3 regions of the Labrys sp. (in: a-proteobacteria) genome follow, and region 1 is predicted to be linked to each of the others. Evidence: riboswitches for the same ligand, from Rfam matches in the RefSeq annotation. Region 1 holds a riboswitch; each other region holds the start of a gene.
The links. A riboswitch is a leader RNA that binds a small molecule or an ion and turns the genes downstream of it on or off. The one in region 1 is predicted to bind cobalamin.

Region 1 (6,006 bases):
CGGATGCCGACCAGGCCTTCCTGCGCGACCTCGTCGCCTTCTATGTGATCTTCGAGGGCATGTGGTTCTATACCGGCTTTGCCCAGATCCTCTCGCTCGGCCGGCGCAACAAGATGGTGGGGATCGCCGAGCAGTATCAATACATCCTGCGCGACGAGAGCATCCATCTCAATTTCGGCATCGACGTGATCAACCAGATCAGACATGAGAACCCGCATCTGTGGACGCTGACCTTCCAGGCCGATCTGCAGCGGATGATCCGCGAGGCCGCCGAGCTGGAAGCCGCCTATGGCCGGGATACCATGCCGCGCGGCTTTCTCGGCCTCAACGCGGTGTCGTGCGAACAATATATGCGTTTCATCGCCAACAGGCGCTGCGCCCAGCTCGGCCTCATGCCGGTATTTCCTGATGTCGAGAACCCCTTCCCCTGGATGAGCGAGGCGATGGACCTGAAGAAGGAGAAGAACTTCTTCGAGACGCGCGTCATCGAATATCAGAACGGCGGTGCGCTGAGCTGGGATTGATGGCGGGCATTCAAGGAGCAGGCCATTGGGCAGGAATTGCATTCCCTTGTCGTCGGGCGCGCGCTGCCCCTCACCTTACCTCTCCCCGTAAGAACGGGGCGAGGGGGCGCACGCGTAGCGAATAGTCTTCAAAACTCTCATCTCGCTCTGCCGGTGGGCGAGATGACGGGTTTTCGGCATTAAACTCGACGCCGGAGTCTCCTCGCCCCGTTCTTACGGGGAGAGGTAAGGTGAGGGGCAGCGCTACCGAGAATAATTTCATTCGCGCTTAAGCACCGCGCAAATACCTCGAAAAGAGCGTGATTGGTTGCTTTGTCGTTCCCCGCCGCGCGGGGGATGATGGACATTCGGTGTCCCCTTCCCGACCTGCCTCTCCAAGCCCTCGACAACAATGTCCTGAACACACCATCATCCGTCGCATCGTCTCTAGTCGGCGCGCCGACTCGATGTATTCTAATCCTCATTCGAGGTGCCGGTCCGCTCCCAAGGCGGCCCGGAGAATTGGGAAGCCGGTCCAAATCCGGCGCTGCCCCCGCAACGGTAGAGGAGAAGATCGCGGCAGGTGCCACTGGGTCGGGAAGACCTGGGAAGGCGTCGCGATCGGGCCGGAAGGCCGCTCCTGAGCCCGGAAACCAGCCCCGATGAAAACCGACGGACGCGGTGGGCGTTCCGGAAGGAGGTTCGGCTGTGCCTTTTCACCGGCGCAGACCGCCGGGCCGCTTTCCCCTCCCGCCGTCAAGTCAACGCATTGGTTGTCACGCGGGATTTTGACATGACTGCGCATCAGGACATGCTGAGCCGTCTCCGGACCCATCAGCCGGGCACGACGCTCGAGGGCAAATTCTACACCGACCCGGAATTCTTCCGGCTGGATATGGAGAACATCTGGTATCGCGAATGGCTGTTCGCGGGCCATGACTGCGAGCTCGGCAAGCCGGGCAGCTATTTCACCCTCCAGGTCGGCGATTATCCGGTGATCGTGCTGCGCTCCGGCGACGGTGCCATTCGCGCCTTTCACAATTCCTGCCGGCACCGGGGATCACGGCTCTGCGCCGCGACAAGCGGCAGCGTCGCCAAGCTGGTCTGCCCCTATCATCAGTGGACCTACGAACTCGACGGCCGCCTGTTGTTCGCCCGCGACATGGGACCCGGCTTCGATGCCGCGCAATATGGGCTGAAGCCCGTGCATTGCGAGAGCGTGGCCGGCTATGTCTGGATCTGCCTTGCCAAGGAGGCACCCGATTTCGAGACCTTCCGCGCCGGCGCCATGCCCTATCTGGCACCGCATGGCCTGAAGAACACCAAGGTGGCCTTCGAGAGCACCATCGTCGAGAAGGGCAATTGGAAGCTGGTCTGGGAGAACAACCGCGAGTGCTACCACTGCGCGGGCAATCATCCCGAGCTCTGCCGCACCTTCCCCGAGGCCCCGACGGTGACAGGCGTGCAGGGCGCCGACAAGGATCCGCTCATCGGCCAGCATTGGCGGCGTTGCGAGGAAGCCGGCCTGCCCAGCACCTTCAGCATTTCCGATGACGGCCAGTTCCGCATGGCGCGCATGCCGCTGCTGCGCAATGCCGCCAGCTATACGATGTCCGGCAAGCCGGCCGTGCAGCGCCCCCTCAGCCCGACGATCGAGGAAGGCAATATCGGCGCCCTCCTGCTCTTTCACTATCCCACCACCTGGAACCACGTGCTGGGCGACCATGCCGTCAGCTTCCGCGTGCTCCCGATCGGGCCGAAGGAAACCCAAGTCACCACCAAATGGCTGGTGCACAAGGATGCGGTCGAGGGGGTCGACTACGACCTCGATGAACTCACCCATGTCTGGCAGATGACCAACGACCAGGATCGCCAGATCGTCGAGGAGAACCAGCTCGGCGTCTCCTCGCCCGTCTACACACCCGGCCCCTACGCCCCCGAACACGAGGGCGGCGTGATGCAGTTCGTCGAATGGTATCGCAACGCCATGGAAGCGGCGCTGGGTAATGACGGCGTCCGCCTGCGCAGCGTGGCCTGAGGCCCTTTCACCCTCCCCTGGAGGGGGAGGGTCGGACGAAGTCCGGGGTGGGGTGAGAAACACAGCAGCCGACGAAAACACCCCACCCCGACGCTTCGCGTCGCCCCTCCCGCTCCAGGGGAGGGTGTTAGCAAAACCGATATATACAGGGGTAGACACCATGCCGACGCCCTCCGCAGCCCTGGCGAAATTCAGGCATATCGACGAAACGCCGCCCTGGAACGATCAGAGCCAGGCACTCGAATGCGTTTCGATCATCCATGAGGGCCGCGATGTCGCGACCTTCACCTTCCGCGCCGCCGAACAGGGCTGGTTCCGCTACGAGCCCGGCCAGTTCATCACGCTGGAGATCCCCGCCGAGGCCGGGCCGGTGCTGCGCACCTATACGCTGTCGTCGAGCCCTTCCCGCCCGCTTTCGATCAGCGTCACCGCCAAGGCGCAGGCCTCCAGCATCGGCACGCGCTGGATGCTTGATAACCTCAAACCCGGCACGCGCTTGAAGGCCTACGGCCCGCTCGGACAGTTCAGCTTCTCTCGTCATCCGGCCGAAAAATACCTCTTCATCTCGGCCGGCTCGGGCATCACGCCGATGATGTCGATGACCCGTTTTGCCGAAGACCACGGCGGCGCCACCGATATCGCTTTCGTCAACTGCGCACGCCGGCCGGGCGAGATCATCTTCCGCCAGGAACTGGAACGCATGGCCGGACGCATGCAGCGCCTCCGCCTCGCCTGGATCGTGGAAGAGACCGAGGCCCATGAAGCCTGGACCGGCTTCCAGGGTCGGCTCAACGCCCCGGCCCTACGCCTGATCGCACCGGATTTCCGCGAGCGCGAAGTATTCTGCTGCGGCCCCGCACCCTTCATGGCAGCGGTCAAGGACATGCTCGAAGCCAATGGCTACGACATGCGCCGCTATCATGAAGAGAGCTTTCAGCCAGCCGAAACGCCAATGGAGGAAGTCGGTGCGGACGAGGCCCTTGCCGGCGAAGCCAGCGTGGCCTTCACCAAATCCGGCATCGAGGTGCCGGCCTCCAGCCGCGACACCATTCTCCAACTCGCCCGTGGCGCCGGCCTCAACATTCCGACCGGCTGCACCATGGGGCTCTGCGGCACCTGCAAGGTGCAATGCCTGTCGGGAGAGACCGCGATGACCCATCAGGGCGGCATTCGCGAGGAGGAAATCGCCGCCGGCCTGGTGCTGGCTTGCTGCACCAGGCCGCTCGGCCGCGTCGAGATCGAGGCCTGAGATGACGATCGCCGCGCAGAACACCGTCGATGTCGACGCCGCCATCGTGCACTCCATCCTGCGGGCCACACGGGCTGATGGCCCCGTCATGCCCGAGGAGCGGGCCCGTACCCTCCTGCTGGCCTGGATCCTCAGCCGTGAAGACGGCGCGGACCTGGCCAGGGAAGCCGCCGATTTGAAAGTCCTGCTGCACGAGGCCTCGACATCGGACAATCCGCTGCTGCCGCATCTGAGCAGCCTGCTCGACGAGGTGCGCGATCATGCCGGCCGGCGACGGGGTCGGCGGCGTTTGCGGGTGGATGCCTGAAGAAGCGGACGAGACGTCCACGGTCCCAGCCGAGGCGTTTCCCGCATGATGCCGGACATTATAGCGCTTGCTTTATGCTAGATAGAAGAGGTGCTGTCATTCCCGGCGCCGCCGCAGGCGGTGGGAAGGGAATCCAGGGCCGAGGCATGTCGCTCACAGCCCCTGGATCCCCTTCCCTCGCTTCGCTCGCCGGGGATGACAGGCCCGTCTTTCTAACCGGGTACGACACCAGCATTGTCTGCACCAGAGCCGTGGACTCCTGTCTGACCTTCCTATCCATCCCGCAATCCCAGACAGAAAACCGACGCTTCCAGGACAGTTCACCTTGACCTCGCCTTTCTCGGCGCTATCATATAAGGATATCTTGATATCGTAATTCCGTTATAGGAGCTCGTTATGAGCGCTCCGGTCGAAGCCCTGTTCGCCGCGCCTGCCCAGACCGATCGGGGCGCGGAGATCCTTGCCGCCCTTACCGCCGCCGCGCGGGAGCGCATCCTGATCCTCGATGGCGCCATGGGCACGCAGATCCAGGGGCTCGGCTTCGAGGAGGACCATTTCCGGGGCGAGCGCTTCGTCGGCTGTGACTGCCACCTCAAGGGCAACAACGACCTCCTCACCCTCACCCAGCCTGCGGCGATCGAAGCGATCCACTACGCCTATGCCATGGCCGGGGCCGACATATTGGAGACGAACACCTTCTCCTCCACCTCGATCGCCCAGGCCGATTACGGCATGCAGGAGGCGGTCTACGACCTCAACCGCGACGGTGCGCGCCTTGCCCGCCGTGCCGCGATCAAGGCGCAGCAGCAGGACGGGCGCCGGCGCTTCGTCGCCGGAGCGCTCGGCCCGACCAACCGCACCGCCTCGATCTCGCCCGACGTCAACAATCCCGGCTATCGCGCCATCAGCTTCGACGATCTCCGCATCGCCTATGCCGAGCAGATCCGCGGCCTCATCGACGGCGGTGCCGACATCATCCTGATCGAAACCATTTTCGACACGCTCAACGCCAAGGCGGCGATCTTCGCCTGCGAGGAAGTGTTCGGCGAAAAGGATGTGCGCCTGCCCGTGATGATCTCGGGTACCATCACGGATCTCTCGGGCCGTACCCTCAGCGGGCAGACGCCGACGGCGTTCTGGCATTCGGTGCGGCATGCCCGCCCCTTCACGATCGGCCTCAACTGCGCGCTCGGTGCCAATGCGATGCGGGCGCATCTCGACGAGATCTCCACCGTCGCCGAAACTTTCGTCTGCGCCTATCCCAATGCCGGCCTGCCCAACGAGTTCGGCCAGTATGACGAGAGCCCGGAAGCGATGGCGGCGCAGATCGAGGGGTTTGCCCGCGACGGCCTGGTCAACATCGTCGGCGGCTGCTGCGGCTCGACGCCGGAGCATATCCGCGCCATTGCCGAGGCCGTGGGTCGCCACAAGCCGCGCGCCATTCCCGAAGCTGAGCCCAGGATGAAGCTGTCGGGCCTGGAACCCTTCACGCTCGACACCACCATCCCCTTCGTGAATGTCGGCGAGCGCACCAACGTCACCGGCTCCGCCAAGTTCCGCAAGCTCATCACCGCCGGCGACTACGCCACCGCCCTCGATATCGCCCGCGACCAGGTGGCCAATGGCGCCCAGGTCATCGACATCAACATGGACGAAGGCCTGATCGATTCCGAAAAGGCCATGGTCGAATTCCTCAACCTGATCGCGGCCGAACCGGACATCGCCCGCGTGCCGGTGATGATCGATTCCTCGAAATTCTCGATCATCGAGGCCGGCCTGAAATGCGTCCAGGGCAAGCCACTGGTCAATTCGATCTCCATGAAGGAAGGCGAGGAAGCCTTCCTTCATCACGCCCGCCTGGTGCGTGCCTATGGCGCGGCCGTGGTGGTGATGGCCTTCGACGAACAGG
Region 2 (6,006 bases), on a different contig from region 1:
CGACCTCCTCGTCCTCGACATAGGCTTCGTGCATGCGGTCGAAGGCGGCATTGGTGACGATGCCGGCCGTTGCCGAGAAGGCAAACAGGCAATCCATGGCATTGGCCATCTCGGCGGCGCCGGCATAGCCATGCGCCATCATGCCGTCGATCCAGCGCCGGCTGGCGGCCCGGCCGTGCACGAGGCGGCCGACCTCCTCGCCGAGGCTGCGCAGGCGCGGCTTGTCCGGATCGGAAAGATCGGCGTGATAGAGGGCAGCCTTGGCGCCGAGCGCCTCCAGCGCCGCCGCAAAGCCGCCCTGATGGGCGGCGAAGGTGACATCGTCGAGGATGTCGATCTCGCGATGGTCCTGGCCATGGACATGGGCATCGGCGGAGGCGACCCGCTCCGCGAAGACCGCCGGCACGGCGTCGCCCTCGATGCCGGCACCATAGGCATGGCTGCTGGCTGCGAGATAGTCGCGGCCGAGATCGGCCCTGACATCCCAGGCTCCGCGCGCGATGCGATCGGTGACCCCGGCACCATAGGCGGAGGGCGCAGCGCCGAAGATGCGCAGCGGACGCTGGCCGCTTGCCTTCGCCGCGGCGGCGAGCGGGTTCCATTCGGCGCTTTCGTCAAGGGCGGCAACGGCCCTGACCGCCTCGTCGAACAGCGTGATCTGCTGGGCGAACACGTCGCGGAAAAGGCCCGAGATGCGCAGGGTCACGTCGACGCGCGGCCGGTCGAGCCGGGCCTGGGGCAAGACCTCGAAGCCGGAAACTCGGTTGGAACCGTTGTCCCACACCGGCCTGGTACCCAGCAGTGCCATGGCTTGAGCGAGATCGTCGCCTCCGGTGCGCATGGTGGCCGAGCCCCAAAGATCGAGCACGATATTTTTGGGATAATCGCCGTGATCCTGGAGATAGCGCTGGATAACGGCATCTGCCGCACGCGATCCAATCGCGTAGGCGGCGCGGGTCGGAACCGCGCGCGGATCGAGCGTGGTGAGGTTGCGCCCGGTCGGCAGCACGTCGGCCCGCCCGCGCGTCGGCGCCCCGGCAGGGCCGGGCCGCACGAAGCGTCCGTCGAGGCCGGCGAGAAGGCTGGCCATCTCGCTGTCACCACAGCTTTCGAGGCGTGCGGCCAGAACCGGCCGCTCCTCCTCGCCGCAGGAGGCGGCCAGGACATCGAGGAGATGGGCGCTCTCCTCCGGCCGGCGCCCGAAGACATGCAGCCCGTCGCGGATCTGGAGTTCCTTGACGTCGCACAGGAAGGCATCGAGACGCGCCAGCGTCTCGTCCTCGTCGAGGCCGGGCGCGATGCCGCATTCGGCGGTAAGGCCAGTCTCCACGGCCCGCTCGATGATCTCGCGCCTGAGATAGGCCATGCGGCGCTGGTCGAGGCCGTCGGCGCTGGCATATTCGTCGATCAGGCGCTCGACCTCGATGGCACCACCGGACAGGCCGGCCTCCCGCAAGGGCGGGGTGAGATGGCCAATGGTGACGGCGCCGAGCCGGCGCTTGGCCTGCGCCGCCTCGCCGGGATTGTTGACGATGAAGGGATAGAGCACCGGCACGGCCCCAGCGGCCAGCTCCGGGAAGCACTGGGCAGACAGGGCGGCGGCCTTGCCCGGCAGCCATTCGAGCGTGCCATGCGTGCCCAGATGGATCATCGCATCGATGCCGAAGGCCTGGCGCAGCCACAGATAGAAGGCGAGATAGGCATGGCGCGGCGGCAAATCGGGCGAGTGATGATCGCCCTTGCGGTCGAGGGCCGAGCCGCGATCGGGCTGCACCGCCACGGCGACATGGCCGCAGAGATGGCCGGCAAAGCGGAAGGCGCCCTCGCTGCAGAGGGGATCGGCCGAGGGATCGCCCCATTGGGCCGCGAGCCTGTCGCGGAGGGCAGCGGGAAGGGCGCCGAGCCAGCTCTGGTAAACCGCGAGCGGGAAGGAAAGCTCTTTACCCTCCCCTCGATGGGGAGGGTCGGACCGCAGGTCCGGGGTGGGGTGGGAATCACCACGGTCGAGGCAGTCACCCCACCCCGACGCTACGCGTCGACCCTCCCCATCGAGGGGAGGGTATGACTGGACAACCAGCTCCAGCAGATCAGCGCCGCTCTCCGGCAACTCGCCCACCGCATAGCCCTCGTCCCGAAGCCGCTCCAGGATCGCCAGGGCCGAGGCGGGCGCATCGAGGCCAACGGCGTGCGCGAGACGGCCATCCGCGCCCGGATAGTTCGAGAGGATCAGGCCGAGCCTGCGCTCCGCCCGCGCCTTCGTGGCAAGCTTCGTCCAGGCGACGGCCTTGGCAGCCACGGCGGCGATGCGCTCGTCATGCGGGGCATGGGCGAGACGGGTGAAGGCGCCCTCCTCGCGTTCGGCCTTGAAGGAGATCACGCCCGCCGAGAGCCGGCCGTCGAGCTCGGGCAGCGCCACATGCATGGCGAGGTCGCTGGCCGACAGCCCACGGGTCGAGGCTTCCCAGGCCTCCTGCGCCGAGGAGGAGGTGATCACCTGGAGGACGGGACAGCCGGCCACATCCAGCGGCGAAGCGCCGTCATCATCCAGAGCCGAGAAGGCGGTGGCATTGAGGATCACTCGAGGCTGAAGGTCCTCAAGCTGCCGGCGCACCCATTCGGCGGTTTCGCCATCCTTGAGCGAACCGACATAGAAGGCCGATACGGCCAGGCCCTCGGCATCGAGCGCCCGCGCCAGGGCCTCGATGGGGGCGGTGTCGGCCGAGAGCAGGATCGAGCGGTAGAAAAAGATGGCGGCTTGGGGCGCGGACATCTTGTCCGCTCTTGACGCGGCACATTGGTGAGAAAGATGCGGACAGGATGTCCGCGCTCCAAGGAACATCCCATATTTCGGCACGGCGAGCGGCGCTTCCGGCTCGCCGAAATCGAGGCCGCCCAGCCTGGCGGCATAGAGCAAGGAGGCCCGGGCGTTCCGGGGCCCGCCCTCGCGCCAGTACTGCGCAAGCCGGTCCAGCGCCTCCTGCGGCACGGTGGAGAGCTGGGACAGTCGCCCATCCGGCCTGGCGTCACCGGGGATCAAGGCGAGCGCGATGCCGCGGGTGCGCGCCGTCGCCGCCAGTTCCTCCACGCCATAGCGCCAATAATCGAGGCCGCCGAGCAGGCGCACCACGATCGTCCTGGCGTGGCGGGCCGTCTTGTCGATGTAGAGGTCGACGGACATCGGATGGCGCAGCTTCTGCAGCGGCGCCAGGCGCAGATCGTCGAGGCCGGATGCAGCTGCCAGGGCGAGGTCGCTGTCGGTCAGCGAGGCGAACACGATCGCGCCGGGAGCCTGGTCGAGATCGACGGCGGCCTCGCTGGCATCGAGCGAACGCGTATCGGCCGGCAGCAGATGCATCAGGACGGTTCCGGACCAAAGAACAACGCCCGCCACCTTGTCATTGCCGGGCTTGACCCGGCAATCCAGCTCGCATCGGAGCCGGATGCCCGGGTCAAGCCCGGGCATGACGAACAGGCAGGCGTCGAGCTATACCTCATCTTCGCTTTATCCCTCCAGCGTCTTGCGGATGCCGGCCTGGTCGATGCCCTTCTCGCCGATGATGACGAGGCGGCTCGAACGGGTTTCCTCCGGCGCCCAGGCGCGGTCGAAATGCTGCGAGAAGCGGGCGCCGACGCCCTGGACCAGCAGGCGCATCGGCTTGCCGTCGACAGCGACGAAGCCCTTGATGCGCAGGATATCATGCTCCTCGGCCGCCGCCTTCAGCTTGGCCACCAGGGCATCGGCATCGAGGATGGCCGGCAGGTCGACGATGAAGGTATCGAAGTCGTCGTGGTCATGCTCCGCCTCGTGGTCGTGATGGGAGGGTCGGGCCTCCAGGTCGTTCTCGGCCGCGGCACCGAGCCCGAGCAGCACGGCCGCGTCGATGCGGCCCTCGGAGGTGCGCACCACCTTGACGGCGCGCGGCACGGTCTTCTCGATGTCCTTCTCCACGCTGTCGGCCTCGCCGGCGGAGAGGAGATCGGCTTTGTTGAGCACGACGAGATCGGCACAGAGGAGCTGGTCTTCATAGACCTCCTCGAGCGGATTGTCGTGATCGAGGGAAGCGTCGCCCTCGGCCTGGCGCTTCAACTCTTCCGGATCGTCGGCAAAACGGCCGGCCGCGACCGCGGCGCCGTCGACCACGGCGATGACGCCGTCGACGGTGACGCGCGAACGGATCGCCGGCCAGTTGAAGGCCTTGACCAGCGGCTTGGGCAGAGCGAGACCTGATGTCTCGATCACGATGTGCTCGGGCGCGTTCGGGCGTGCCAGCAGCGTCTCCAGCGCCGGCACGAAATCGTCGGCCACGGTGCAGCAGATGCAGCCATTGGCGAGCTCGACGATGGCGTCTTCCGGGCAGCTCTCGATGCCGCAGGATTTCAGGATGTCACCATCGACGCCGACATCGCCGAATTCGTTGACGATTAACGCCAGCCTGCGGCCGTTGGCGGTGGCCAGAAGGTTGCGGATCAGCGTGGTCTTGCCGGCTCCGAGAAAGCCGGTGACGATGGTGCAGGGAACCTTGCTGTGTGCGTTCATTCGGCGGCGTCCTTGAGGGTTGGCATGGGTGGGATGCGCGCGATCATGCTGCGCTTGAAGACGTCGGGACGGCCGCGCCAGGGCATCAGGCCGTCGCTGGAATGGGCAAGGAGATCGATCCCGGTGAGGATGTCGGGGCCGCTCTCGGCAGTGAGATCGCCGAAAACATAGGTCCAGGTACCGGGCGCCGACAAAGCCACCGTGCAGGAACGCTTGCAATTGCCCAGGCACTCGACCGGCTGCAGTTCGACGCTTTCGGGCAGCATGCCCGCGAGCGCATCGCGCAGCCGGGCGCCCTGGCGCGGCGCCTCGGGGTCATCGCCCTCGCGCCTGCAGGTCACGCAGACGAGCAGCCGGACTGGGAGAGTTGTTTCTGGCATCGGCCCTGTTCATCGCCGCCGGAGCGGATGGAGGGCGCGGGACCGACGGCATGGCCGGCGATCGTCCGGGAAGACGGAACCGGCCTCCGAGGCGCCCCGCCCGGACCGGTGACAGCAGTGCGACCGGCAGGTCTCCTGGCTCGCGGCTCATCGCCCCCCGCCGCCTTCCCGGTTGCCCAGTGGCCTCAAGGCGGGACGCTTGCCGCTTACAGTTGCGGGGGCAGCCGCGGCTTTGGCATCCAAGACAGCCCTCAACCGGGCCCCTCTTCATCCGCACCGCATTCCCTCTTCTCTCTTAACGAGAGACCGATCGCGGCTGACATAAGGGGTGCGCGGGCGTGCTTGTCAATGTTCCCGCTTCCAAACCACGCGCAAAATCCGGCATAAAGGCCGGCGACATTGCCACATCAGCGAGGCTGACATGCCCGAAGACAAGCCGCCGGCACCGCCGACCGAGCCGGAGAAGATCGACGTCATCTTCCGCGGCGGTTCGGTGACGGCCATCGGCGTCGTGCTCGCCTTCTCGCTCGGCTTCCTCAACAACTGGGCCTCGCAGCCGGGAACCTGGATCCCGGAGGACCTGGCAGCCGTCTTCCTCATCGGGGGCGGCATCATCTTCCAGGTCTGGGCGCTGGCCGGCATGCTCTCGCCCACTTCGCTGCAGGGGCTGGTCTATCGCCGCATCGTGCGCATCTTCCTGACCGGCCTCATCCTCGTCTCCATCGGCGTTCTCGTCGCCATCGCCGGGGATGCGCTCGGCTACAGCCGGATCTGGTTCAAGCAATAGCCAGGGCGGCTGACATCATAGTCGTGATTTGGTGGAGACATCCGGCTTGCGTCATTGCGAGCGCAGCGAAGCAATCCAGAAGCCATGAGCGACGCGCTTTACCAAAACTGGATTGCTTCGCTGCGCTCGCAATGACGGAGGAAACGTCAGCGCAATTGTAGTGACGACGACTGTAGTCCTCGTCCGCATCTTCATGATCCGCCCATTTTGGTCACCCTCGGCAGCAGTGTTTCTCGATCGCTTCCAGACTGCACAAACTCTCACGTCTGCGTTACCCGTCACCCCAGCGCCATGATTGCCGC
Region 3 (6,006 bases), on a different contig from region 1:
TAGCTCTGGACCCAGCCATGCTTGGTGAAGGCGTAGCCGGCCAGTTGCTCGCCGAAATACTGCACCATGTCGTTGCGTTCGAATTCGCCATGCACCAGCACGTCGAGGCCGATCTTCTCCTGCCAGGCGATTGCCTGCCTGGTCTCCTCGCGCAGGAAGTCGTAATAATCGGCATCGCCGATCAGGCCCTTGGCATGGTCGGCGCGCGCTTTGCGCACGGCGCCGGTCTGCGGGAAGGAGCCGATGGTCGTGGTGGGGAAGGGCGGCAGACCGAGCCACTCCTGGGCCCGGCGACGCAGCGGATAGGGATGTTGCCGCTCGCCCATGGCCGGTGTGAGCTCGGCCATTCGGGCGGCGACGCCAGTATCGTGTATACGGGCGGATACGCGGCGGGCCGCAGCTGTTGCGTCCGATTGGGCGAGCTCATCAGCGACGGCCCGCCGCCCGTCGACCAGGGCTGTCGACAAGGTTTTCAGCTCGCCGATCTTCTGGACGGCGAAGGCCAGCCAGCTGCGGAGTTCGGGATCGAACGCGCTCTCGGCCTCGATATCGTAGGGAACGTGGAGCAGGGAACAGCTCGGGGCGAGGACGACGCGGTGGGTGCCGAGGGCCGCGACCTCCGGCTCGATGCGATCCAGCAGGGCGGTCAGGTCGCTCCGCCAGACATTGCGCCCGTCGATCACGCCCAGCGACAGCACCTTGTCCGCCGGTGCCCGTTCGACCGCCTGTCGCAACTGCGCGGGCGCCCTGACGAGATCGAGATGCAGGCCTGCGCTGGGCAGGCCGAGTGCCAGTTCGAGATTGTCGCCGAGGCCGCCGAAATAGGTCGCGATCATGATCTTCAGATCGGAGACGGCGCCGGTGAGAACGTCATAGGCGTGGCGCAGCGCCTTTCGCGTCCTTTCGTCGAGATCGAGTACCAGGCAGGGCTCGTCGAACTGCACCCAGTCCGCGCCCTCAGCGGCAAGCCTGCGCAGGATCTCGGCATAGACGGGCAGGAGCCCTGGCAAAAGGGCGAGAGGATCGAGATCCGTATCCTTGCTCTTGCCGAGCAGCAGATAGGTCACCGGCCCGATCAGCACGGGATGGGTATGGAAGCCGAGCGCTGCGGCCTCCCTGAATTCGTCGATGGGCTTGGCCGAGGCCAGTTCGAAGGCCTGGCCGCGACGGAATTCGGGGACCATGTAGTGATAGTTGGTGTCGAACCATTTGGTCATCTCGAGGGCGGGGACACCGCCGCCATGGCCGCCGTGGCTGCAGCCCGCATGGTCGCGATCGTCATGGCCGCGATCGTTACGGCCCTGGCTGCCGCGCGCCATGGCGAAATAGGTCGAAAGCGGAACGGGGCCGCCTTCCCAGCCATAGTGGCGGGGAATGACGCCGGCCGTCGCACTCATGTCGAGAACCTGGTCGTAGAGCGAAAAGTCGTTGGAGGGGATATGGGTGACGCCGAGGAGGCTCTGCCGGGCCCAGTTGCTGGCGCGCAGCTGGGCTGCCGTCGAGAGCAGGGCGGTTTCGTCCTGCTTTCCGGCCCAGAAGGCCTCCAGGGCCGTCTTGAGTTCGCGGCGTGGGCCGATGCGTGGCGTGCCGAGCGTCGAAATGGGAATGGACATGCGTGTCTCCGGCCGGTGACCTCTGGCGGTCCCGGTTCGCGATGAGTGAATGGGTCGAGGCGGAGGAGCGGCGTGCGGTCAGGGCACGCCGCAACACATTCGTCGTCGGACAGCCGGATCGACGGCATCGTAACGCATGATGGCAGTTTGAAGCTTGAACATCGGCAGACCCCATGAGAACTGGGGGCAAAGGCCGTACGGGAGCGCCTGACGCGGCCAGGGACACCGGCTCTGTCATGCAACCACCGGGACACCCCGCCCGAGGACGTTTACGTTCGTCGGGGCAGGTCTCCTGGCTCACGGCTCACCGAACCTGCCAGCCTTCCCACCCGCGTGAAGCAGGCAGTGGCATGATGAGGCAAGCTCTCGCCGTCTACAGTTGCGGGGGCAGCGCCGGCATCGCACCGGCTTCCCTCTTAGCTTCCATTGCGAGAATGGAAGAACCTCGACCACGACAGCAAACGACAAGGTGTCTCGGAAGTCAAGGGAGATATAAAGACATGTTTATGTGGGGATGTCATCCGTTCATGGAGTGTCCCTGGATCGCGACCTGGCGGCGGCCCTCGCCGGCTTCAATCGCAACCACAAGCCGGGTGTCCATGGTAGTGCCCGCCTGAGTGCTTCGTTGGGCCAAGCACGAATGGCCAGGGTGCCATCAGCATGGAACGATTCCAATTGATCGTAGGCAGCGGCGCGAAAAGCGACTACATCAGGGCCAAACCGGCGGCGCCCCGGCACCGCCTTGGCCCGTTCTGATCCGGAGATCCTCTCCATGCCTGCCGATTCCGCTTCCAATTCACGCTATCCCCATGTGCCGCTGTTTCCCCTGGGAGCGGACGAGACACCCTATCGCAAGCTGACCAGCGAGGGCGTGCGGGTCGAGAAGCTCGGCGGCAGCGAGATCCTGCAGGTCGATGGCGAGGCGCTCAGGCTCTTGGCCGAGCAGGCCTTCATGGACATCAATCACCTGCTGCGCCCCGGTCATCTCCAGCAATTGCGCAACATCCTCGAAGACCCCGAGGCGACCGACAATGACCGCTTCGTCGCCTATGACCTCCTCAAGAATGCCAATATCGCCGCCGGCGGCGTGCTGCCCATGTGCCAGGATACCGGCACGGCGATCGTGATGGCCAAGAAGGGCCGCAAGGTCTGGACTGACGGTGAGGACGAGGGCGCCATCGCCCAAGGCATCCGCGACGCCTATGAGAAGAAGAACCTGCGCTATTCGCAGCTGGCGCCGCTGTCGATGTTCGAGGAGAAGAACACCAAGACCAATCTGCCGGCGCAGATCGACATTTCCGCGGAAGGGGAGGAGGCCTACAAGTTCCTCTTCGTCGCCAAGGGCGGCGGCTCGGCCAACAAGACCTTCCTCTACCAGGCCACGCCCTCGATCCTGTCCAAGGACCGCCTGATCGCCTTCCTGAAGGAAAAGATCCTCACGCTCGGCACCGCGGCCTGCCCGCCCTATCATCTGGCCGTGGTGATCGGCGGCACCTCCGCCGAACTCACGCTGAAGGCGGTGAAGCTGGCCTCGGCGCGCTATCTCGACAGCCTGCCCACCGAGGGCTCCGAACTCGGCCATGCCTTCCGCGACCTCGAGCTCGAGAAGGAAGTGCATAAGCTCACCCAGTCGCTCGGCGTCGGCGCCCAGTTCGGCGGCAAGTATTTCTGCCACGACGTCCGCGTCATCCGCCTGCCTCGCCACGGCGCCAGCTTGCCGATCGGCCTTGGGGTTTCCTGCTCGGCCGACCGCCAGGCCATGGGTAAGATCACCCGGGACGGCGTCTTCCTGGAGGAACTCGAGCACAATCCGGCGCGCTTCCTGCCCGAGATCGACGAGAGCAAGCTCGGCGGAGCGGTGGTGAAGATCGATCTCAACCAGCCGATGTCCAATATCCTGGAGACCCTGTCGCGCCATCCGGTGAAGACGCGTGTGTCGCTGACGGGGCCCATCATCGTGGCCCGTGACCTCGCCCATTCCAAGCTGCGCGAACGGCTGGAAGCGGGGGGAGGGCTGCCCGACTACCTCAAGAACCACCCGGTCTATTACGCCGGCCCGGCCAAGACGCCGGCCGGCTATGCCTCCGGCTCCTTCGGCCCCACCACGGCGGGCCGGATGGATAGCTATGTCGACCAGTTCCAGGCGGCTGGCGGCTCGATGGTGATGCTGGCCAAGGGCAACCGCTCCGCCCAGGTCCGCGAGGCCTGCGCCAAGCATGGCGGCTTCTATCTCGGCTCGATCGGCGGCCCGGCCGCGCGCCTCGCCCAGGACTGCATCAAGAAGGTCGAGGTGCTCGAATATCCCGAACTCGGCATGGAGGCGGTCTGGCGCATCGAGGTCGAGGACTTCCCGGCCTTCATCGTCATCGACGACAAGGGCAACGACTTCTTCAAGGAACTCAACCTCGGTTGAGTTCGCTCATCCCCACTTTTTCGGCGAGGCCTCTTCCTGAAAAGGGAGGGGCCTTTTTCATGCACGTCTTGCGTGCTGTTGCGAATTCGCAACTGTCATGGACAAAGCCCTTTTGTGTCAGAACGGTGACTCACCTTAACATTGTGTAATGTCTCGCCTGGGAGGAAAGCTTCGATATCGCGGTGCACAACGACCGCGCCTCTTCGGTATGCCCAATATTGCTTTGCCGGCTTGCCGAAGAGAGAGGCCCTTTTGAAAGGGTCGACTTATGAGATCGGGGTATTTCCATGTCTATTCGTGCAATTTTACTCGGTGCCGGCGCCGGATTTCTTAGCATTGTTGCGGCTTCTGCCGCGGACTTGCCGATGAGCAAGGGCGAGGCTGTCGAATATGTGAAGGTATGTACGGCGTTTGGTCCGGGCTTCTTCTATATTCCGGGTACCGATACCTGCCTGAAGATCAGCGGCCAGATCCGCGCCGACTATTGGTTCGCGCAAGCGCCCAGCAATGCCACGGGCAAGCGCAACATCAGCCAGACGCAGTTCCGGACCAATGCCCGCATCCGCTTCGATGCGCGCACCCAGACCGATTGGGGCATGCTGCGCTCCTTCTTCGAACTCCAGGCCGAGTCGAACGCGGGTGCGGCTACGCATGACACCTTCCAGGTACGCCAGGCCTATCTGCAGTTCGGCGGCTTGACGGCCGGTTATGCCTGGTCGCCCTATGCCTTCTACGACCCCAATTATCAGGCCGAGTTCTTCGCGCCCTATTTCGGCGAGCAGGGCCGACGCAACCTGATCAGCTATACGGCGCAGTTCGACAAGGCCTACGCCACCCTGTCGATCGAAGACGGCCGCGATCATCGTGCCAATGCCTCGGTCTACGGCAACAATGTCGTGGTCAACGGCGTCACGGTTGCGGGTGGCGTGGGCGGTGCCCAGATGCCCGATATCGTCGGCGTCATCGGCTATGACGACAACAAGAACGGGTGGGGCCGTTTCCAGGTGATGGGCGCCCTTCATCAGAATCGCAGCGCAACGGCCGGCTACAGTACGAAATATGGCTATTCGATCGGTGTTGGCGGCAACGTCAACCTACCGGTTCTCGAGGGCGCCTACATCGCAGCCGAAGCGAGTTACGCGGACGGAGCGGTGAAATATCTCGGCGTCGGTGGTTCCCAGCCGAACGGCTCGTCCACCCTGGGCTTTGGAGGCACGGACGCCTACATAACCAACGGCGCGATCCATGATCTCGATAGCGCCAAGGGCTTTGCCGTGCAGGGCGAGGCCGGTCTCAACGTGACCAAGAACCTGCAGGCCATCCTGTTCGGCGGCTATCTGCACTTCGACGCACCGCGCATCGCGTCCAATATCACCGACAATTTCAACTACTATGTCGTTGGCGGTCAGGTGAACTACACCGTGGTCAAGGGCTTCATCGCCGGCGCCGAAGTCTGGTACCAGAACAAGGACCCGGAAGGGCTGAACAGCAAGACGGTTGACGCCGTCGGTGCCGGCGTGCGCTTACGCCGTACCTTCTGACCTGGTTTATACAGGTGGAAACATGACGCCGCGCTCACGAAGGAGCGCGGCGTTTCGCATCTGGTGTCCGGTCAGTTCTGGTTGGCCGGGACGAGATCGGTGCCGTTCAGGCGGCCGATATAGTCGGTGAGCATCGGCACGTAGCGCTCGGTGCCGCCGGCGGCCATCGCCACCCCGAACGAGTTCTTCACCGCATTGCCGATCGGATTGACCAAGCCGGCGGCGTCCGCCATCGCCTCCAGATAGGTCAGGTCCTTGAAGGCATTGGCGATGGTGAATTTATGCGCATTCTCGTCGCCCTCCAGCACCCAGCGCGAGAAGGTCTGGTAGAAGCCGCAATCCATGCGCCCGCCGCGAATGACGCTGTCGAAGCGCTTGGGCGTGATACCGACCTTCTGCGACAAGGCGAGGGCCTCCGCATAGAGGGCGGCATAGCCCA

Region 2: another riboswitch for cobalamin. It lies ahead of QM672_RS00165 (DUF1636 family protein); the one in region 1 lies ahead of QM672_RS27410 (aromatic ring-hydroxylating oxygenase subunit alpha).
Region 3: another riboswitch for cobalamin. It lies ahead of metE (5-methyltetrahydropteroyltriglutamate--homocysteine S-methyltransferase); the one in region 1 lies ahead of QM672_RS27410 (aromatic ring-hydroxylating oxygenase subunit alpha).

The regions. Positions count from the first base shown of each region.
Region 1 is NZ_JASGFM010000043.1:52,141-58,146, reverse strand. It holds partial or broken gene QM672_RS27415 (ribonucleotide-diphosphate reductase subunit beta) at 1-524, shown strand, start outside; cobalamin riboswitch at 975-1,180, shown strand; gene QM672_RS27410 (aromatic ring-hydroxylating oxygenase subunit alpha) at 1,297-2,541, shown strand; gene QM672_RS27405 (2Fe-2S iron-sulfur cluster-binding protein) at 2,702-3,790, shown strand; gene QM672_RS27400 (hypothetical protein) at 3,792-4,097, shown strand; gene metH (methionine synthase) at 4,494-6,006, shown strand, end outside.
Region 2 is NZ_JASGFM010000001.1:32,824-38,829, reverse strand. It holds gene cobN (cobaltochelatase subunit CobN) at 1-3,355, opposite strand, end outside; gene cobW (cobalamin biosynthesis protein CobW) at 3,503-4,537, opposite strand; gene QM672_RS00165 (DUF1636 family protein) at 4,534-4,917, opposite strand; cobalamin riboswitch at 5,025-5,243, opposite strand; gene QM672_RS00160 (hypothetical protein) at 5,339-5,704, shown strand.
Region 3 is NZ_JASGFM010000061.1:2,664-8,669, forward strand. It holds gene metE (5-methyltetrahydropteroyltriglutamate--homocysteine S-methyltransferase) at 1-1,613, opposite strand, end outside; cobalamin riboswitch at 1,878-2,076, opposite strand; gene QM672_RS30695 (fumarate hydratase) at 2,386-4,026, shown strand; gene QM672_RS30700 (porin) at 4,392-5,567, shown strand; gene QM672_RS30705 (NAD(P)-dependent oxidoreductase) at 5,639-6,006, opposite strand, start outside.